Regions from separate parts of the Micromonospora sp. NPDC003241 genome, predicted to be linked through region 1. Evidence: riboswitches for the same ligand, from Rfam matches in the RefSeq annotation. Region 1 holds a riboswitch; each other region holds the start of a gene.

Region 1 (5,289 bases):
GTTGATCGCCTGGTAGACCTGCTTGACTTCGACGGCCTTGCCGCCCGGCCGGCGGTCCGCGTCGACGATGCCGTTGCCGCAGAAGTTGCCCTCGAAGTCGGGGCGGTCACCCCAGTCACCGCCGTACGACAGGTAGGTCGCGCCGCTGCCGCCGGGGACCGGTCGGCGCAGTGCCTCGTCGGCGAAGTCCCAGATGAACCCGCCCTGCAGGATCGGGTAGCGCCGGTAGATGTCCCAGTACTCCTTCAGGTTGCCGGTCGAGTTGCCCATCGAGTGGGCGTACTCGTGCGACACGTAGGGCCGAGGGTCGGCGTCGCGGGCACGCTGCTCGGTGCGGGCCAGGGACTCGTACCCCTCCACCCGGAGGTCGCTGACCTCAGGCCGGTTGTCGCCCTGGTACTGGATGATCCGGGTCGGGTCGGCCGCCCGGATCCAGTTGCGCATGGTGACGAAGTTGCTGCCCGCGCCCGCCTCGTTGCCGAGGGACCAGATCACCACGCAGGCGTGGTTCTTGTCCCGGTGCACCATCGCGCTCGCCCGGTCGATGACCGGTGCGGTCCAGTCCGTCCGGGAGGCCGGGTAGCTGCCCATCACCCCGTGCGTCTCCAGGTTCGCCTCGTCCATCACGTACAGGCCGTACTCGTCGGCGAGTTCGTAGAAGGTCGGGTTGTTCGGATAGTGGGCGGTCCGGACGGCGTTGATGTTCAGCTGTTTCATCACCCGGATGTCGCGGACCATGTCCGCCCGGGTCAGCGCCGCGCCCCGGTCGGTGTCGATCTCGTGCCGGTTGACGCCTCGGATCGAGACGGGTCTGCCGTTGACCCGGATCAGGCCGTCCCGGATCGCGAACTCCCGAAAGCCGACCCGGGTCGACACGGTCTGGACGACCGCGCCGGACGGGTCACGGAGCTGGAGGACGGCGGTGTAGAGGTTCGGGTACTCGGCCGACCAGAGGCGGGGTGCCGTGACCGCCCGGCTGCCCCGGCCGGTCGCGTCCTGTCCGGGTGCGACCGCGCCGACGGCGATCTGGGTGCGCAGCGGATCCGGCCAGACCGGTTGCTGGTTCTGGTCGTAGAGCTGGGTCTCGACGGTGTAGGTCCCGGCCGGTTGGCTGCCGCTGTTGCGCAGGCTGGCCGCGACCACGAGGTCGGCGTTGGTGTAGCCGTCGCGCAGTGGTGTCTGGATGGTGAAGTCGCGCAGGTGCACGGTCGGCAGTGAGTAGAGGTGGACCGACCGGAAGATGCCGGAGAGCCGGATCATGTCCTGGTCCTCCAGCCAGTCCCCGTCCGGGAAGCGGAAGACCTCGACCGCGATCAGGTTGGCGCCGGTGCGGAGGTGGTCGGTGACGTCGAACTCGGCCGGGGTGTACGAGCCCTCGCGGTAGCCCACCCGGGTGCCGTTGATCCACACGTAGAAGGCGGCCTTGACCCCTTCGAAGTGGAGGTGGACCCGTCGCCCCTGCCATCCGGCGGGCACCTGGAAGGTCCGGCGGTACTGCCCGACCGGGTTGAACTGGGTCGGCACGAAGGGCGGGGTGCGAGCCTCGTCGAAGCCGGTGCCACCCCACCACGGGTACGCGATGTTGGTGTAGATCGGGAAGTCGTAGCCGTGCTGCTGCCAGTTGGCGGGCACCGGGATCGTGCGCCAGGAACTGTCGTCGACGTCCGTGCGGTGGAAGGTGAGGTCGCGGTCCGCCGGCCGCAGGACGTGCTGGAAGCGCCAGGTGCCGTCGAGGCTCAATCGGTACGGCGAGACCGTGCGGTCCGCGTTCAGCGCCTGCTGGAGGTCCCCGTAGGGCATCAGTGTCGCGTGTGGTGGCTGGGCGTTGACCTGGAAGATCCCAATGTTGTTGTTCCACTCCGGGTAGCCGTTGGGAGGATCCTCCCAGGCCGCTGCCGCGCCCGCCTCGGGTGCGGCAGCGGATGCGCCGCCCGACCACGGCGCGGCGATCGCGCCGAAGGCTCCCAGGCCGCCACCGAGCAGCAGACGGCGACGAACGGACGGTCCCTCTGGATCAGACATCTGCGGTCTCTCCTCGCCACCGACGGCACCGACGCGACGACGACTCGACTCACCGGGAGGTGCTGTCCGCCGAAGGAGCGGGAGGCCCAGTCATCGAAGCCGATCACTGGAAAGTTACGATATTCATCATATGTATGTCAACGCTGTGGCGCTTTCCTGGTCAGTTGGTGATCCAGGCGCAACTTTCGACGGTGATTTGATCTGATGAATGGGCGAGGTTGGTTCGTGGACCGCGCCTCCGGCCGATGTCGATCGTCGCGGCGTCGAGGGCGCTGCGGTGCCGTGGTGACGTACCGCATGCGGCCGATCGCACATTGACAGCGAAGTGGGGGCCGACCAGACTGGCCCGACAATTGCACAGCCGCGGTCACGTGTGGGGGAAGTCCGGTCGAAGTCCGGCGCTGGCCCGCAACGGTAGGCCGCCGGGGGTTACCCCGGTGGCGAGCCCGAATACCCGACGTGCCCGCGAGTCCCTGCTCCTCACCCGTCGTGGCCCACGGGTCGGAGGCCGGCCAGCCACGTCCTGACGGGCGGGCCGGGTTCCTGACGACCGCCGGGCCGGAAAGGCGCGCCCGATGGTCGTCCGCCCGAGCCGGTACCGCCCGCTCACCCTCCTCTGCGGCGTACTCGCCGCCCTCACCCTCACCCTGACACTCACCGGCCCGGCGATCGCCGCGCCCGCCCAGGTGGGCGGCGTCCGCTCCGACGCGGCCGCCGGCTGGCTGGCCCGCCAACTGGTCGACGGGGAACGATTCGAGACCGTCTTCGACGGCGTCGCGTACCCGGACCAGGGGTTGACCCTCGACGCGGTCCTCGCCTTCGCCGCCGCCGGCACGGCCGACGACTTCGGCGCGTCGGCGCTGGCCTGGGTCACCCGGCCGGACGTCCGCGACGGCTACGTCGGCGACGGCACCACCGAGGCGTACGCGGGCGCGACCGCCAAGCTCGCCCTCGCCGTGGCGGTACGCGGCGGCGACCCGACCGACGTCGGCGGGGTGGACCTGGTCGCCCGGCTGCGCGGGTTGCAGGCGCCCGACGGCCGGTTCACCGACCGGTCGGCGTGGGGCGACTACAGCAACGCGTTCAGCCAGTCCTTCGCGATCCTCGCGTTGCGCCGGACCGCAGCGGGAGTGCCCCCGTCGGCCGCCGGCTGGCTGGTCGGCACCCGGTGCCCGGACGGTGGTTACCCGGTGCTGCCGGCGCAGCCGGTCTGTAGCTCCGACGTGGACGCCACCGCCCTCACGGCGCAGGCGTTGCGGGCCGCCGGTCGGCACGCCGACGCCGCCGCAGCACTGCGCTGGCTGGTGTCGGTGCAGCGGGTCGACGGCGGGTTCGTCAACGCCGACGGGATCGCCAACGCCAACAGCACCGGCCTGGCGGCGCAGGCGCTGCGCGACGGTGGCCGGCCGGTGGCCTGGCTGCGGGCCCGGGTCTTCCTGACCGGGTTGCAGGTCGGCTGCGCCGCGCCGACGGCCGACCGGGGGGCCGTCGACTTCGACGGCGGCACCTTCGACCCGGGCACCGCCACCCGCGCCACCGCCCAGGCCGTCCTCGGTGTCACCGGCACCGGGTACGCGCGGCTCTCGTCTGCCGGTGCCGCCACCGGCGCACCCACCCTGCCCTGCCGTTGATCCGCACACCGATCCCCGTTCCCCGAGCCGAAGGAGTGCCCATGTCCCATGTCCAGAGTCCCGTCCGCCGGTGGTTCGCCGGCCTGTTGGCAGCGGCCGTCGTCGCGCTCGGCCTGATCGCCGTCGAACCGTCGCCGCGCGCCGCCCACGCCGCCGCCTGCACCGGCACGACGGGGGTCACCGTCGTGGTCGACTACGGTCCGCTCGGCGGCGGCGTCCAGGTGGCGTGCGCGCTCGGCGACCCGGCCACCGGGCTGGCCGCCCTCCAGGGCGCGGGCTTCGCGGTGACCGGTACCCAGCGGTGGGGCCTGGCGTTCATCTGCCGGATCAACGGTCAGCCGACCGCCGCCACCGAGCCCTGCGTGAACACCCCGCCGGCCAGCGCGTACTGGTCCTACTGGCACGCCTCCGGCAGCGGTGCGGCCTGGACCTACAGCACGCTGGGCGCGACCAGCTACAACCCGGCACCGGGAACGGTCGAGGGATGGTCCTTCGGCACCGGCACGGCACCCAGCATCACCGCCCCCTGACCTGCGGATAGCCTGACGGGTCCCGCGCCCGCCGGGTGTCGACGCCGTCTGGCGCCACAGGGCGACCGGGCGGTACGGTGTCGACACCCGGCGTGCCGGGCCACAACTGAATGCGTCCCGTTCGGGGGGAAGCCGGTCGAAGCCGGCGCTGACCCGCAACCGTGAGCGAGCACTGTCTCGCGAGCCGGAATGCCCCGAATCGGACGAGCGGCTTCCACTGTCGAGGTCTACAGGGTGGAGTCCGGCCAGCCGACTTTCGGCACCTCGTCGCGACCACGTGTACGGGATGCCGCCGGTGCCTTCCGGAGCTTTCACCGACCGCTCTGCGAAAGGCACCCCTCATGCTCTCCTGCTCGCTCCGGCGCGTCGGCGCCGGACTCGGCGCCGCCACCGCCACCGCGCTCGCCGTCGTCGTCGCCACACCGCTGGGCGGGGTGGCCGCACCGACCGCGACCCACACCGCCGCCGCCGGGGACGCCGCGCGCTGGCTTGCCGGCGAGTACGCCGACGGTGTCCTGCCCGGGCCGTTCGGCGGCGCCGACTGGGGCCTCACCATCGACGGCGTGCTCGCCCTCGCCGCCACCGGCGTCAACCCGTCGACCCGGCAGACGGCGACCGCACAGATCGCCGCCAACGTGCGCTCGTACAACAGCTACGACGACTGGGGCATCGAGGGCTTCACCGACGGCGGGGCCACCGCCAAGCTGCTCTACGCCGCCACCGCCGCCGGTGGCGACCCGACCGACTTCGGCGGCTGGGACCTGCGCGCGGAGACCCTGTCGCTGGTCTCCGGCGCGGACACCGGCCACCAGCACGGCCGGATCACCAGCCGCACCACCGAGGCGTCCGGTCAGGACCCGTCCAACACCTTTGACCAGAGCTTCGCCGTCCTCGGGCTGGCCCGCAGCGGCGGCGCACCGCAGGAGACGGTCGACTTCCTGGTCCGGCAGCAGTGCGCGGCCGGCGGCTTCCGGCTCTATCCCGACGCGGACGGCGCACCGTCGGCGAGCTGCGACGCGCAGGGCAACGCCACGCTCGACGTCGACTCCACCGCGATGGCCGTCCAGGCGTTGCTGGCCAGCGACGCCGACGGCGCGGACGACGCC
Region 2 (5,289 bases), on a different contig from region 1:
TATTCGACTGGTGCCGGGGTAAGGCCGGGACCGACGCGATTACTCTCTACGTCGGCAGAGACGACGGTGGGGTCACCGACAAGGTAATCGAGCTAGAGCGGGATCCCGGCCATAGCGCCCGCACCACAGAGGAAGTCGTGCTGCTCGACCCAGCGGCCGGATGGCAGACGAAGCTGGCACCGCCCACCTTAGACGACACCCAGATCTACGACCTGCGCGCCTGGAACAAGGACGGTGGCGCCGTGGAGGACTTTCCGTTCCGGATCGGCGAACTGCGCGGCCAGACGGGCTCCGCCGTAATCCTCACCAAGCGATGGAAGGGCGGGGAGCCCGGCGGCTACGTCGCCGCGCTTCACACGCCTGAGGAGTTCGCCCGGTACGCCGACACGGTGTGCAACGACTAACAAGGCCGCCCCTTGACCCCCAGGACGCACCGTCCACGCACGTCACGCTCGCTATCCCCAAGATCAGGCCGTTAGTCGACGGCATGCCGACCACCATCGCGCACACCGTGTGGTTCCCGCCTAGCTTCCGGACGCTGACACTCTCGGCGATCTCGCCACGAGGTCGGTGTTCGGGTCCTTCATGGGAGGGGGACGTTCTCGCCGGGGACCGTGCCATGCCTCGTCGCCTCTCGTCGCAGTCAGGGGCGTGGGTCTACCCTGACCGCTATGGATGAACGGACGTCCGGCGAGATCCCGAGGTAGGGGTGGAAGGTGCCCCTGCCCGTCGTCATCGGCGCGAGACGCTGATGCGCGCCGGACTGATGCTCTTCGGCGCCGCCAATGTCGACGATCACCTGAGCCGGGGATCATTCGGAGTGGGCTTGGTGGTGCGGAGCCTCTTCACGCTGGCCGCGGCGAGCGCCCTCGGGGCGGAAATCCGACAGTACCTCCGGAAGGAACGGTCTGGCGGGTAGACGTTAACGGTCCTAGTTTCCCCGTTGGGCAGTCGGGCAGTCGGGCCGGAGTTCGGGGCGGAGCCCCGAGTTCGTCAAGGGCTTGGTCGTCCCAAGTGCGGCCGGCCGGAGGTTCGCTGGCGGGCCGGGCCGGCGCCGCCTTGATCCAGCGTGCGAACTATTCGGCAGGCATTCCGGCTGGACGTTTGAGACTTGACCACCGGTCAAGGAGTGCTAGATGCAGCCAACTTGACTGATCTTGGTCCCAGAACACCAGGAAGGGCGCATCCATCAATCGAATGTGCACCTGTGACCTGCGTCGGGACGGCCGGATTCGAACCGACGACACCCCTTGACCCCCAGGACGATTCGCCGCACGTCCACACACGTCATAAACACGATCCGCATGATCAGGCAGCCTGACCCCAACACCGCGAACCTTCGTGGTCAAAGCACTAGGTATGGTCGTCCGCGTGACTGACGCTGTCGTGATTCCCGGCGGTAGGTTCGGACCGAGTGCTCCCCTGCTGATGTATGCCGGCGATGTAGCGGAACAGCGAGGCGCAACGGTGCATCGGTACTCGTGGTCCCAGGAGTTTCCGAAGTTCGATCAGCCGGAAATCGAGGGCTGGGTCACTGCTGAGATCACTCCACTGATCGACACTCTCCGCGGCCGCCCACTGCTGATCGGCAAGTCGCTCGGCACGAATGCGGCAAAGATTGCCGCCGAAAGAGCTTTGCCCGCCGTGTGGCTCACGCCCTTGCTCACCCTGCCATGGGTCGCTGATGCGTTGCGCCTTTCGAACGCGCCCTTCCTGCTCGTGGGTGGCACTGCCGACAAAGTTTGGGACAGCGACCTGGCCCGCCGGCTGTCACCCCACGTGCTGGAGGTGGAGGGTGCGGATCACGGCATGTACGTACCCGGCCCGCTTACCGAATCGATCGCAGTCCTCGGCCGGGTCGTAGTCGCCGTCGAGGAGTTCCTCGATTCGATCGGCTGGCCAAGCTAGCCGTAGCTGTACGGCTACCGGTACCTAGAAGCGGATCTCCTCGTCGAGCAGTCGCCAGGCCGTCCAGCATCCCCGGACGGGGACAAGGTGGAGCGCCTCACCAACCGAACGACCTTGGCCCGGGCCGCCTTGATCCAGAGCAAATGATTCGGAAGTCATCCCGGCTGGACACTTGAGACTTGATCAGCGGTCAAGGAGGGCTACCGAGTGGCGCACTTGACCGGTGTGGTCCCCAGAACGCCGAAAAGGGCCGACCCGATATCCGGGTCAGCCTTCTGACCTGCGTCGGGACGGCCGGATTCGAACCGACGACCCCTTGACCCCCAGTCAAGTGCGCTAGGCGTCTGCGGAGGCAGTGCGTCTATGTGCTTCGTCTGCCGCGATCGGGGCCGTTACGGCAGTGCAGAACAGCAGGAGCGTGCTGCGTCTGGCTGGTCCGACGGCACCTCGGGTGAGCGGGCACACTGGGCCGACGTGGACTCTCGCCATGATCTAGGCCACTGACGGTGCTGCCTGCTTTGGTTAGGGTGACTTCGCCGTGGTGCTCGGGAAGCCGGTGTGAGACCGGTGCGGCCCTCGCCACTGTGATCGGGATGCTGGAGGCCACCGCAAGGTCACTGGGCGTATGCCTGGGAAGGCCGGTCGCCAGCGCACCACCCGTCAGCCAGGAGACCGGCCACGGCACCTGTACGACCCGTCCACGAGGTGCTGGAAGGTGGTCCCGCTATGCGGTTCCCTGCGTCCTGGCGCGTTGCCGCGCCGCTCTCCGTCGTACTCGTCCTGGTGGGTGGCTGCGCCACGACCGGCGACAGTGATCCGGCTGCCACGGCGTCCGCCGCCGGGCCTGTATCGGTCACCAACTGCGGCATACCGGTCACGGTCCCGAGCCCTCCGGCGCGGGCGGTCACGATGAACCAGCCCGCCACCGAGATCATGCTGGCGCTCGGCCTGGAGGACCGGATGGCCGGCACCGCCTACCTCGACGACCAGGTGCTGCCCGAGTACGCCGCCGCGTACGCGAAGGTGCCGGTGTTGGCCAAGGAGTACCCGTCGAAGGAGAAGTTGCTCGAACTTGAGCCCGACTTCGTCTACGGCTCCTTCGCGAGCGCGTTCGGCGACGAGGGGGCCGGTGACCGTGCCGAGTGGCAGAAGCTCGGCGTGGGCACGTACGTCTCCGCCGCCGGTTGTCCGAAGGAGACGCGACCGGCGAAGCTGGCGATCGACGACGTGTTCGCCGAGATCCGGGAGATCGCCGCGATCTTCGGCGTCGCGGAGCGGGCCGAGACGCTGATCGCCGACCAGAAGCAGCGCATCGCGGACGTGTCGGCGGATGCGAAGGGTACGCGGGTGCTGTGGTGGGACGGCGGCAACGACGCGCCCAGCGCCGGCGCCTGCTGCGGCGGCCCAGCCATGATCATGTCTGCGGCCGGGGTCACCAACATCTTCGACGACCTGACCGGCAGTTGGGCCGACACCAACTGGGAGGCGGTCGTCGAGCGCAACCCGGACGTCATCGTGCTCGTCGACGCGAGCTGGGACACCGCCGCCGACAAGCAGGCGTTCCTCGAGAAGCACCCGGCGCTCAAGGACCTGCCCGCCGTCAAGGGCAAGCGGTACGTCACCCTGGCTTTCTCCTCCACCTCGGCCGGTGTGCGGAACGTACTCGCCGTGGAGGCACTGGCCCGGGGCGTCGGCGGGGCGAGCAGCTGACCACCGTCACCACCCGGCCGGCGCAGACTCCGGCGAAGCCGGTCCGAGCGGTGCGCATGGTGGCCGTGGTGGTCGTACTCGCGGTCGGCCTGGTGTTGTCGGTGGCGGCGGCCGTGACGGTGGGGCCGGCAGATCTGTCGCTGGGCACCGTGTGGCTGGTGATCACCAATCATCTCGGCCTGACGAGCGCCGACGTGCCGCTGCTACGCGACCACATCGTGTGGGAACTGCGGCTGCCGAGGGTGCTGGGCGCCGCCGTGGTCGGGGCCGGCCTCGCCGCCTGCGGGGCGGTCATGCAGACCGTCACCCGCAATCCGCTCGCCGACCCGTACCTGTTGGGTGTCTCCTCGGGGGCGTCGCTGGGTGCCGTGGCCGTCCTGGTCCTGGGCCTCGGCGCGGGTGCCGCGGCGCTCACCGGGGGCGCGTTCGTGGGGGCGCTCGCCGCGTTCGCCGTCGTGGTCGCCGCCGCCGGTCGGCGTGCGGTGCTGCGACCGACCCGGGTGGTGCTGGCCGGGGTCGCCGTCGCGCAGCTGTGCGCCGCGTTGACGACGTTCGTGATCATCTGGGCGGCCCACCCGCACGCGACCCAGACCATCACCTTCTGGCTGTCCGGCTCGCTCGCCCGCGTCGGCTGGACCGCACTGGCGTGGGCGACGCCGCTGCTCGCGGTGGGGTTCGCCGTGATCCTCCGGTTTGCCCGCGCGCTCAACGCGTTCGCGTTCGGTGAGGAGGCCGCCGCCGCCCTCGGCGTGGACGTCCGGCGGGTCCGGTGGCTGCTGCTGGTCACCACGGCGCTGCTGACCGCCGTGCTGGTCTCGATAAGCGGCGCGATCGGGTTCGTCGGCCTGATCCTGCCGCACGCCGTGCGGCGGTTCACCGGACCCGACCACCGCAGGCTGCTGCCGGTCGTCGTCCTCGCCGGAGCGATCTTCCTGATCTGGGTGGACACCGCGGCCAGGACCCTGTTCGACCCCCGTGAGCTACCGGTGGGCGTGCTGACCGCCCTACTCGGGGTGCCCGCGTTCGTGCTACTGCTGCGCCGAGGGGACCGGAACACCTGATGCTGGACATCCACGACGTCTCGTGGTCGGTGCCGGCCGCGCGACTCCTCGACGGCGTCACCTGCTCGGCGCCGCGCGGCACCCTGGTCGGACTGCTCGGCCCCAACGGGTCCGGCAAGACCACCCTGCTGCGGGTCGTCGCCGGGTTGATCACCCCCCGATCCGGGACCGTGACCGTCGCGGGCGACGACGTGGCCGGGCTGCCGCGTGCCACCGTGGCGCGGCGGATGGCCCTGCTCGCCCAGTACGCCGAGACCGACCTCGATCTGACCGCCCTCGACGTGGTGTTGCTCGGCCGTACTCCGCACCGCCGTTCCCGCTGGTCGGACACCGACACCGACCGGGCCGCCGCCGCCGACGCGCTCGACCGCGTCGACATGACCGGGTACGCCCACCGCCGCTGGCAGACGCTCTCCGGCGGGGAACGCCAACGGGTCCAGCTCGCCCGGGCCCTGGCCCAGGAACCGCAACTGCTGCTGCTCGACGAGCCCACCAACCACCTCGACATCGGCCACCAGCTCCAACTGCTGGGCCTGGTCCGTCGCAGCGCCGTCACCACTCTCGCCGCACTGCACGACCTCAACCTGGCCGCCATGTTCTGTGACCTCGT
Region 3 (5,289 bases), on a different contig from region 1:
CGGCCGAGCGCGACCACCTCGTCCACCTTCTGCCGGGCGAACGCCAACCGTTCGCGCAGCCGAGGGTCGAGGTCGGTCTCGGCGGCCAGGTCCACCGGCACGTGCAGCAGCGAGCAGGAGGTGGACACGGCGACGGTGTCGGCAAGCCCGGTGAGGGTGGCGCCGACGGCCGCAGCGGCCCGCAGGTCGGTCCGCCACACGTTGCGGCCGTCGACCAGCCCGGCGACCACGGTCCGGCCCGGCAGCGCGCCGTGGCCGGCGAGCCGGTCCAGGTCGCCGGGCCCGGCGACCAGGTCCAGGCCGATCGCCTCGATCGGCGTGTCCAGCAGCGCGGGCAGCGCGTCGCCGAGTTCGCCGAAGTAGGCGGCGACGAACAGGCGGGGGCGGTGGGCCAGCCCGCCGAGCCGGGCGTACGCGGCACCGAGGTCGCGGATCTCGGCGTCGGACCGGTCGCCGACGTACGCCGGTTCGTCGAGCTGCACCCACGGCACGCCGACGTCGGCGAGCGCGGACAGCAGCTCGGCATAGACGTCGACCAGGTCGTCCAGCCGGTCGAACGGGCGGAACCCGGCGGGCGCGTCGGCGGTGGGCTTGGACAGCAGCAGCAGGGTCGCCGGGCCGACCAGGACCGGACGGGTGGTGATGCCGAGCGCCCGGGCCCGCCCGTACTCGGTGAGCGGCTTGTCGGCACGGGCGGCGAAGGCGGTGTCCGGGCCGATCTCGGGCACCAGGTAGTGGTAGTTGGTGTCGAACCACTTCGTCATCTCCAGCGGCGGTTCCTGTGCGGTGCCGCGCGCCATGGCGAAGTAGGTGTCCAGCTCGCCGAGGCCCAGCCGGCGGAACCGGTCGGGTACGGCGTCGACCGTGACGGCCGCGTCGAGCACGTGGTCGTAGAGCGAGAACGTGTTGGACGGTACGGCGGACAGGCCGGCGTCGTGCAACGTACGCCAGGTCTGTTCGCGTACCTGTGCGGCGGTGGCCCGCAGGGTCGGCTCGTCGACGCGGCCGGCCCAGTAGCCCTCGACCGCGGTCTTGAGTTCACGACGCGGACCGATGCGCGGATAGCCGAGCACGGTGCTCGTGCCGAACGGAGTGGTCATGTCGCCAGGGTTCCCTTCCCTCGAGGTCCGGCGGTACGGCTCCGGGGAAGGCTGGGGAGGGCACGGCGCGACGACCGGCCTCGCCCTGGCCCTCCCGCGAGGCCGACGGCGGCGTGCGCGGCTGCGCACGCGGCACGGGCAGGTCTTCGGACTCGTGGGCGCGACCGGCTGGGCCGGTCTCCTACTGGCCGTCGCTTCCCGGACAGGTGTCCAGTGCGTGTGACGGCGGTCGTTCCCACTCACCGCTGCGGGGCAGTCCCGGATTCACACCGGGTTCCCTCTTACGACGCTCCGACCGGACGGCCGGGGCGAACCAGTACCGTCTCGGATCCTAGCGTCCGGATCGCGCCCGACGACCGTCGCGCCGGTGTGATGTCCGCGCCGCGACGCCGGGTCGAGCGGCGGGTGAACAACGACTCATCCGCCTTCCGCTGGCATGATCATGGTGTTAGTTTTTGCAAAGACTTGGCAAGAACAACGACTTTGCGTGGGAGTGCGGTGAGCGTCACCACCCTGCCGACGAGCCGGACGGACGTGCTCGGCGTGGCGGCGCAGCGTCGCCGGACCGGCCTCTGGCTGCTCGCGCTGACTACCGGCCTGGTCCTGACCGGGCTGGTCGCGGTCGGCGCCGGGGCGATCGGCATACCCCCGCTCACGGTGGCCCGGATCATCGGGCACCAGCTCGTCGGGGTGCCCGGCGAGGTGACCTGGACCGGGCCGCAGCAGGCGATCGTCTGGCAGGTCCGGCTGCCCCGGGTCCTGCTCGGCATGCTGGTCGGCGCCGGGCTCGCGGTCTGCGGGGTGGCGTTGCAGGCCATGGTCCGCAACGTGCTCGCCGACCCGTACCTGCTCGGGATCAACTCCGGCGCCTCCAGCGGCGCGGCCGCCGCGATCCTGTTCGGCGCGGGCGCCGGCTTCGGCCAGTACGCGCTCTCCACCAGCGCGTTCGTCGGCGCGCTCGGCGCGTCGCTGCTGGTCTTCCTGATCGCGCGCAGCGGCGGCCGGGTCACCTCCATCCGGCTGCTGCTCGCCGGAGTCGCCGTCGGGTACGCGCTGTACGCCACCACCAGCTTCCTGATCTTCGCCTCCGGCTCCGCCGAGGGCGCCCGGTCGGTGATGTTCTGGCTCCTCGGGTCGCTGGGCCTGGCCCGCTGGAACGCCCTGCTGCTGATCGCCGCGGTGGTGCTGATCGGCACCATCGGCTACCTGACCGTCGTCGGGCGGCGACTCGACGTCCTGGCCATCGGCGACGAGACCGCGCACACCCTGGGCGTCTCGCCGGACCGGTTCCGGCTCCGGCTGCTCGTGCTGGTCTCGCTCAGCGTCGGCATCCTGGTCTCCGCCGCCGGCAGCATCGGGTTCGTCGGCCTGGTCGTGCCGCACCTGGCCCGGCGCATCGTCGGCGCGCCGCACGTCCGCGTGGTGCCGGTGGCCGCGCTGCTCGGGGCGATCCTGCTGGTCTGGGCCGACGTGCTGGCCCGGGTGCTGCTGGCGCCGCAGGAGATCCCGATCGGCATCATCACCTCCCTGCTCGGCGCTCCCTTCTTGCTGGTCCTGATCCGCCGCCTGCACGCCTCCGGTGCCTGAAGAGCCCACCCGTCAAGGAGAACCGATGTTGAAGGCAAGCCGCCTCGCCACCGCCGCCGCCTCCGCGTGCGTGCTGCTCGTCGCCGGTTGCGGCGGTGCCCCCGACGGGCCGGCCGAGGCCGGTCCCGGCTATCCGGTCACGGTGACCAACTGCGGCGTGGACGTCACCTTCGACGCTCCTCCGCAGCGGGTCGTGCTGCTCAAGAGCGCCGCCGTGCCGTACCTGCACGCGCTCGGCGTCCTGGACCGGGCCACCGCCCGCGCCGGGCAGTACCCGAAGGAGTACTACGACGCGGCGACCCAGGCCGAGCTGGACCGGATCCCGCTGCTGACCGACAAGACCGACACCAGCGGCCACCTCCAGATCTCCAAGGAGGTGGTGATCAGCCAGGAGCCCGACCTGGTCCTCGGCGAGGTCGACAACCTCTCCCGCGACACCCTGGAGGCGGTGGACATCCCGCTGTTGGAGGAGCCGGCGATGTGCCCGGAGAGCACCGCCGTACCGAGCTTCGACGACATCTACCGGCAGATGGAGACGTACGGCCGGGTGTTCGGCCGCCAGGCCGAGGCGACGACTGCGGTCACCGCGCTCAAGGACCGGATGACGAAGGTCCAGGCCGAGGCGGGCGACTCGTCCGGGCGTACCGCGGCGGTGCTCTACCCGACCGTCGGCGGCGGCACCACGTACGCGTACGGCACCGGCAGCATGGCCCACCCGCAGTTGGAGGCCGCCGGTTTCCGTAACGTCTTCGGCGACGTCAAGGATCGGGTCTTCGAGGTCACCGTCGAGGAACTGCTCGGCCGCAACCCGGACGTGCTGATCCTGCTCTACGGCGACGGCGACCCCCGCGCCGTCGAGCAGGGGCTCACCGGACTGCCGGGCGCGCAGCAGCTCAGCGCGGTCCGCAACGGCCAGGTCATGACGCAGCTGTTCAACTTCACCGAGCCGCCGACGCCGCTGTCGATCGACGGCCTGGAGCGGATCGTGCAGCGGTTCCGGGAGCAGCCGTGATCGAGGCGACCGGCGTCACCTGGCGCTACGGCGCGAACCCGGTCATCGACGGGGTCAGCGTGACGGCCCGGCCGGGTCGGGTCCTCGGTCTGATCGGGCCCAACGGCAGCGGCAAGACCACGCTGCTGCGGTTGCTCTACGGCGCCCTGCGCAGCCGGACCGGTCAGGTCACGGTGGACGGCGACACGCTGTCCACCCTGCCCGCCCGGGAGGCCGCGCGACGGTTGGCCGTGGTCGTGCAGGAGACCGGCGGGGAGACCGCCCTGACCGTGGCGGAGCTGGTGCTGCTCGGCCGGGGACCGCACCTGTCGACGTTCCAGCGGGCCGGTCGGGCCGACCACGAGATCGCCGCCGACTGCCTGAGCCGGGTCGGTGCCACGCACCTGAGCGGGCGGGCGTTCGCCCAGCTCTCCGGCGGGGAGCGGCAGCGGGTGCTGATCGCCCGCGCGCTCGCCCAGCAGGCCACCCATCTGCTGCTCGACGAGCCCACCAACCATCTCGACATCCGCTACCAGCACGAGATCCTGCACCTGGTCCGCACGCTGGACACCTGCTCGGTCGTCGTGCTGCACGATCTCAACCTGGCCGCCCACTACTGCGACGACCTGGTGCTGCTCGGCGCGGGCGGCGTCGCCGCCACCGGCACCGTCGACGAGGTCCTCGACCCCGCCGTCCTGGAACCCGTCTACGGCATCGGCATCCGACGCCTGGACCTCGACGGCGCCGTCCATCTGCTGTTCCACCCGATCCACCAGAGCATCGACGAGAGGACTGCGGCATGACCACGCAGGAACGCATCAACGCCTACTGGACCGGCCGCGCGCCCGCCTACGACGAGTACCAGCAGCGCCCCGACCGCTTCGTCGACGACCAGCGGGCCTGGTCGCAGATCTGGTCGCAGACCCTGCCGGCCGCGCCACTGGACGTGCTCGACGTCGGCACCGGCACCGGTCAGGTGGCCATGGTCCTGGCCGGTCTCGGGCACCGCGTCACCGGCACCGACCTGTCCGAGGGCATGCTCGCCGAGGCCCGTCGGCACGCCGCCGCCGTCACCGACGGCCCGGTCATCCAACTCGGCGACGCCGTCGCGCCGGACTTCCCGGCGGGCAGCTTCGACGCCGTCACCAGCCGGTACCTGATGTGGACCCTGCGCGAGCCGCAGACCGCGGTGGCCAACTGGATCCGTCTGCTGCGTCCCGGCGGCCTCGTCGCGGTGGTGGACAGCACCTGGTTCCCGAACGGCCTCGACAACGCCTCGGAGAACTTCACCGGCCACTACGACAGCCAGGTGCAGGCCGAACTGCCGCTGGCCACCGCGACCTCCATCGACAAGACCGTGGCGGTGCTGGAGGAGGCGGGCCTGGCGGACGTCACGGCCGTTCCGCTGACGTCGATCTACGAGCTGGACCGCCGGTACGGCGTGGCGCCGAACCACGAGCACCAGATGCAGTACCTGGTCACCGGCCGGGCCTGAGACCGGCCGGGACCGCCTCCGGTCACGTACGCAGCAAACAGTCACGCTCCGTGTAGCTCTCCGTGGACAGCGGGGAGCCACACGGCGTTGATGGTCGGCGCTAATACGTATTAGCG
Region 4 (5,289 bases), on a different contig from region 1:
CCAGAACAGGTCGTCGCCCACGTTGGAGACGGCGGCCAGCCCACCCCCGTCGGCGGCCACGTCGGCGACCGTCGGCCCGTCGTCGCCCCACGGCGTGAACCGCAGCACCTCGTGCCACCAGGGCGCCAGATAGCAGACGTGCCGCTGCTGGCCGGTGTACTCCTGGGTCACCTGGAACTCCACCGCCAACCGGGTGCCCGGCATCGCCGAGATCACCGGCGACACCGGCTCCCGGGTCTGGAAGTCCACCGGACCGTGCTTGACCTGCACCACGACGTTGTCCCGGAAGCTCCCGTCGAGCGGGGCGAAGGTGTCGTGGGCGGCGCGGGCACGGTCGGTGGAGCGGTCCCGCCAGTCCTGCCGGTGGTTGTAGACGAAGGCCCGCCAGTGCACCACGCCGCCGTACGGCGCCAACGCCTCGGCCAGCACGTTCGCCCCGTCGGCGTGGTCGCGGCCGTAACTGAACGGGCCGGGCTGCCCCTCCGAGTCGGCCTTCACCAGGTAACCGCCGAAGTCCGGGATGCGGGCGTACACCCGGGCGGTGGTCTCGGCCCACCAGGCGCGCACCTTCTCGTCGAGCGGGTCGGCGGTGGGCAGGCCACCGACCATCACCGGCGCGGCGAAGTTCACCGACAGGTGCACCCGGATGCCGTACGGACGCAGGTCGTCGGCGATCTCGGCGACGTCGTCGAGCCGGTCGGTGAGCAGCCGCGCCTCGGTGGCGTGCACGTTGACGTTGTTCACCGACACCGCGTTGATCCCGCACGCGGCCAACAGTCGCGCGTACGCCCGCACCCGCGCCCGGTCCGGGTGTGCCCGGCCGTCGCGCCAGAGGATCGACCCACCGGCGTACCCGCGCTCGACCTGGCCCATCACCGGGTGCACGTCGACGTTGTCCCAGTGGTCCAGCATCCGTCGCCGCATCACCGGCCGGTACGCCCGCGCCGGATGCGGTGCGCCGAACGCCGACTCGCCGAGCCGGACGACGTGGAACAGTCCGTGGAGCAGTCCGGCCGGCGCGTCGGCCAGTACCACCGTGACCTCACCGTGGCGGACGACCGCGTACCCCTCGTCGCCGAGCGGCCCACCCCCGGCGGCGGCCAGGTCGGCCCGCGCGGCGTCGAGGACCCGTCGCGTCCCGTCCTCGTCCACGACGGACGGTGAGCGGTCGGACGGCTCGGTCGCGGGTGCGGTCCCGCCCGGACGCCCGGCGGTCTCGGTCAGGGCGAGGACGAGGTCGGCGGGGGGGCCGTCGGCGCAGCGGCGGACCGTGCCGCCGTGCGTGGCGCAGGCGAGTCGGACCTCGTGCAGCACCGTGTCGACGAGCTGGCCGTCGCCGTGGACGAGCGTGTGCCGGGAACCGACGGCGCGAAACGCGGCCGGCGGCAGCCAGGCGGGATGGACGTCGGTCGGGTCGGGGCCGGTGAGCTCCGGGCGAATCCGTCGCATTGCGCAAATCGTAACCATCTTGATCGATGCGTCAAGGTCCTTCCGGAACCTTTCGGCCGGCTCCGACCAGAGCGTCCAACAGCCGGGCCAACTCCGCCGGGGTCCGTGGCCGGGCACCGGCCAGGTCGGGTACGCGGTCCAGCAGCCGGTGCACCACCGGCGCCCACGCCGGAGTCAACGCGGCACCGTCGAGCAGGTCCCCGCCGCCCAGCTCGGCACCGGTCACGCCCTGCCGGATCCGGCCACCCGCCACCAGCACCCGCTCGTCGGCCCACCGGTATGCCAGGTCCACGTCGTGCGTGGCGAGCAGCAGCGTGGTGCCGGCCCGGTGCAGGGCGTCGAGCGTCCGCAGCAGCGCCTCCACCCCCGACGGGTCGAGCCCGGCGGTCGGCTCGTCCAGGATCAGCACCCGGGGCCGCAGCGCCACCGCCCCGGCGATCGCCACCCGCTTGCGCTGGCCGTACGACAGCAGGTGGGTGGGGCGGTCGGCGAGGTCGGTGATCTCCAACGCCGCCAGCGCCTCGGCACAGCGCTGCCGCACCTGCGCGTCGTCCAGACCGAGGTTGACCGGCCCGAACGAGACGTCCTGGAAGACGGTCGCGGCGAACAACTGGTCGTCCGGGTCCTGGAGCACCAGTTGTACCTGCTGGCGGACATCGAGCAGCCCGGCCCGGGTCCGACGCAGCGGCACCCCGCCGACCAGCACCGTGCCCGCGTCGGCGGCCAACGCGCCGACCATCAGCCGGAACAGGGTCGTCTTGCCACCGCCGTTGGGCCCCAGCACGGCCATCCGCCGCCCGGCCGGCACCCGCAGGTCGGCGTCGGTCAGCACCGGCCGCTCCGCCTCGTACCCGAAGCTGACGCCGCGCAGCTCCAACAGCGGCGGGTCGCCGACCTCGCGCAGCTCCGGGGGCGGGTCGCCGCTCATCCGAGCGCCACCAGCAGCCGGGTGGCCAGCACCACCGCCGCCAACAGCAGCACGGTGACCGTCAGGAACGCCGCCGACGGCCGACGGACCTCGGTGCGTACCGCCAACGAGCCGGTGTAACCGCGCAGCGCCAACCCCTCCTCCCAACGCCGGGCCAGCGAGAACGCCCGGACGAAGACCGCACCGGCCTGCCCGGCCAGCGACCGGTAGGTGCTGGCCCAGGTCCGGTACCCCAGCCGGGCCGCCTGGGCCTGCCGCACCGCGTGCACGCTCTCCAACAGCAGGAACAACATCCGATAGATCAGCGCGGCCACCTCGGTGACCGCGCTCGGCACCCCGAGACGCTGCAACCGGGGCAGCACGTCGGCGAGCGGCGTGGTGGCGGCGAACAGCAGCAGGCAGAGCAGCGCGGCACAGGCCCGACCGGCGGTCGCGGCGGCCGTCGCCAGCCCCTCCGGCGCCCACCGCACGCGCGTCGGGCCGGAGACCGCCACCAGCATCGGCACCGAGCCGGTCAGGATGAACAACAGCGGGGTCCGGGCCGCCCGGACCAGCAGGCGCGGCGGCAGCGCCGCCGGCCCGAGCAACGCCGCCGCCGCGGTCAGGCCCACCACCGCAGCACCCGGCCACGGTGGCAGGAGCAACGCGCACCCCAACAGGCCCAGGGCCAACAGGGCCTTCTCCGCCGGGTGGCGGCGCCGCCAGGGGCTGGCGTACGCCGCCACGTCCAACGCGAGCACTAGTCGGTGGTCTTCTCCCCGGTCGCGGTCTGCTCGCCACGCAGCCGCTGCCGGGTCCGGGCGACCCCGAAGTAGTAGCCGAGGAACCCGGCGCCGAGGGCGGCCTGGAGCGCGAACAACGCCGACTCGATCTCGCCCGACGGCGGCTCGTAGATCGAGCTGAACCACGGCTCGTAGTCGGGGTGGTCGTTGACGATCGCCTCCTCGGCGAGGGCGTCGGCACCGGTGAACGGCTCCTCGCCGCTGCCGAGCCCCAGCACCAGCGGCGCCACCGCCAACGCCACCACGGCGAGCAGCAACAACAGGTTGGTCCGGCCGAACGACTTCACGCCACCGCTCCCTGGGTCGTCGGGGCCGGACGGCGCAGAATGCCGAGCCGGCGCAGTTCCTGCGGGCTCACCCGGACCAGCAACCGCACCACCAGGACGGTGAGCAGCCCCTCGCTGATCGCCAGCGGGATCTGGGTGACCGCGAAGATGGACCCGAACTTGGCCAGCGCGCCGACGAAGCCCGAATCCGGATCGGGGAAGGCCAGCGCGAGCTGGGCACTGGTCACGCAGTAGGTCGCCAGGTCGGCCAGGGCGGCGGCGAAGAACACCGAGATGCCGAGGCCGCCACCGAGCCGGCGGATCAGCGCGTACACGCCGAAGGCCACCCAGGGGCCGACGATGGCCATCGAGAAGACGTTCGCGCCGAGCGTGCTCAACCCGCCGTGGGCGAGCAGGAGTGCCTGGAACAGCAGCACGATCGTGCCGAGCACACTCATCACGGGGGCTCGGAACAGGATCGCGCCGAGACCCACACCGGTCGGATGGGAACAGGAGCCGGTCACCGAAGGGATCTTCAGCGCCGACAGGACGAAGGTGAACGCCCCGGCCGCGCCGAGCAACAGCTTCGCGTCGGGGTTCGCGCGGACCTGCTGGACCAGGTTGCGCGCACCGTGGATGACGAACGGTGTCGAGACCGCGAACCATGCCGCCGCCTGCACCGGTGGTAGGTAGCCCTCAGCGATGTGCATGAGTCGACCTCCCCTTCCAACACCTCGTGGACGAGATCACACGTCGGGGTCGGTCTCCTGGCTCCCGGATCGTCGCGAACTCCGGCCTTCCCAGGTCCTCCACGGACCCAGTGGCGTACAAGTCGGAGTGAACTCCCCGGTCACAGTGGCGAGGGCCGCGCCGGTCTCACACCGGCTTCCCATTACCGCGACGGCGCGACGTTATCCGTTCCGCGCACCGGCGCACAAGACTCGTCGATGCCCCAGCGGCCGTACTCGGGTGAAGAGTGCCGTTTGTCACGACGATTCCCGGGTAGACGCCAGATCCGTTGCGAGAAGGGGGCCGGCGGGTTGGACGAGAACGAGTTCATCGAGTCCGTGGCGAACCGCACCGGCGCGTCGACGGAGCAGGCGACCGCCATCGCGCGCGCCACCCTGACCACGCTGGCCGAGCGGATCGACGGCGGCGAGGCCCGGGACCTGGCCGACCAACTCCCGGAAGGGCTGCGGGCGTACACGTTCGCGCCCAGCGAGACCGCCGAACGGTTCGGGCTCGACGTGTTCGTCCAGCGCGTCGGCGGCCGGGCCGACGTCGACCCCGACCTGGCCGAGGCCGGCATCCGGGCGGTGATGGACACCATTCGGGGTGACGTCGCCCCCGCCGACTACGACGACGTCATCGCGAACCTGCCGGCCGAACTGTGGCAGGTGGCCAACCCGGCGCCCTCGTACGACGCGCAGCGCGACCGCGGCTAGCGGATCACCGCCCGGTCAGGTGGGGCGCCGGCTCCACGTACACCGGCAGGTGATCGCCGGCCTGCGCACAGAACAGGGCGACCTCGTACGCCATGTCCCCGACCTCCGCCGAGCCGTCGATACCGACGGTGAGGATCGCCCCGTTGCCGGCGGTGGCGTGGAACAGGAACGCCCGCGACATCTGCACCACCACCTGGTGCAGCTCACCCTCACCGCACAGTCGGGCAGCGGCCAGCCCCAGCGCCTGGAGCCCACAGACCACACTGGACAGTTGCTCGGCGATCTCCTCGTCGATGCCCCGCGAGGCCCCCAGCATGATGCCGTCCGGGGAGAGCACCACCGCGAACTTGGCGCCGGGCACCCGATCCACGATGTCGTCGAGCGCGGCGTTGAGGTTCTCGGCGGTGACCAGGGCATGG

The links. A riboswitch is a leader RNA that binds a small molecule or an ion and turns the genes downstream of it on or off. The one in region 1 is predicted to bind cobalamin.
Region 2: linked by a shared signal. The riboswitch ahead of ACWDVW_RS28610 (ABC transporter substrate-binding protein) and the one ahead of ACWDVW_RS11045 (peptidase) in region 1 are both predicted to bind cobalamin.
Region 3: linked by a shared signal. The riboswitch ahead of metE (5-methyltetrahydropteroyltriglutamate--homocysteine S-methyltransferase) and the one ahead of ACWDVW_RS11045 (peptidase) in region 1 are both predicted to bind cobalamin.
Region 4: linked by a shared signal. The riboswitch ahead of ACWDVW_RS22860 (energy-coupling factor ABC transporter permease) and the one ahead of ACWDVW_RS11045 (peptidase) in region 1 are both predicted to bind cobalamin.

The regions. Positions count from the first base shown of each region.
Region 1 is NZ_JBSFSO010000010.1:20,613-25,901, forward strand. Features, by position in the region: gene ACWDVW_RS11040 (glycoside hydrolase family 2 TIM barrel-domain containing protein) at 1-2,022, opposite strand, end outside; cobalamin riboswitch at 2,370-2,498, shown strand; gene ACWDVW_RS11045 (peptidase) at 2,598-3,653, shown strand; gene ACWDVW_RS11050 (hypothetical protein) at 3,689-4,183, shown strand; gene ACWDVW_RS11055 (cell wall anchor protein) at 4,525-5,289, shown strand, end outside.
Region 2 is NZ_JBSFSO010000053.1:30,499-35,787, forward strand. Features, by position in the region: gene ACWDVW_RS28600 (hypothetical protein) at 1-404, shown strand, start outside; gene ACWDVW_RS28605 (alpha/beta hydrolase) at 1,372-1,908, shown strand; cobalamin riboswitch at 2,411-2,603, shown strand; gene ACWDVW_RS28610 (ABC transporter substrate-binding protein) at 2,635-3,618, shown strand; gene ACWDVW_RS28615 (iron chelate uptake ABC transporter family permease subunit) at 3,675-4,679, shown strand; gene ACWDVW_RS28620 (ABC transporter ATP-binding protein) at 4,679-5,289, shown strand, end outside.
Region 3 is NZ_JBSFSO010000061.1:27,874-33,162, reverse strand. Features, by position in the region: gene metE (5-methyltetrahydropteroyltriglutamate--homocysteine S-methyltransferase) at 1-1,100, opposite strand, end outside; cobalamin riboswitch at 1,221-1,433, opposite strand; gene ACWDVW_RS29955 (FecCD family ABC transporter permease) at 1,599-2,687, shown strand; gene ACWDVW_RS29950 (ABC transporter substrate-binding protein) at 2,713-3,699, shown strand; gene ACWDVW_RS29945 (ABC transporter ATP-binding protein) at 3,696-4,481, shown strand; gene ACWDVW_RS29940 (class I SAM-dependent methyltransferase) at 4,478-5,173, shown strand.
Region 4 is NZ_JBSFSO010000032.1:28,834-34,122, forward strand. Features, by position in the region: gene ACWDVW_RS22840 (alpha-glucuronidase) at 1-1,449, opposite strand, end outside; gene ACWDVW_RS22845 (energy-coupling factor ABC transporter ATP-binding protein) at 1,481-2,377, opposite strand; gene cbiQ (cobalt ECF transporter T component CbiQ) at 2,374-3,117, opposite strand; gene ACWDVW_RS22855 (energy-coupling factor ABC transporter substrate-binding protein) at 3,117-3,446, opposite strand; gene ACWDVW_RS22860 (energy-coupling factor ABC transporter permease) at 3,443-4,135, opposite strand; cobalamin riboswitch at 4,166-4,340, opposite strand; gene ACWDVW_RS22865 (DUF2267 domain-containing protein) at 4,466-4,870, shown strand; gene ACWDVW_RS22870 (roadblock/LC7 domain-containing protein) at 4,875-5,289, opposite strand, start outside.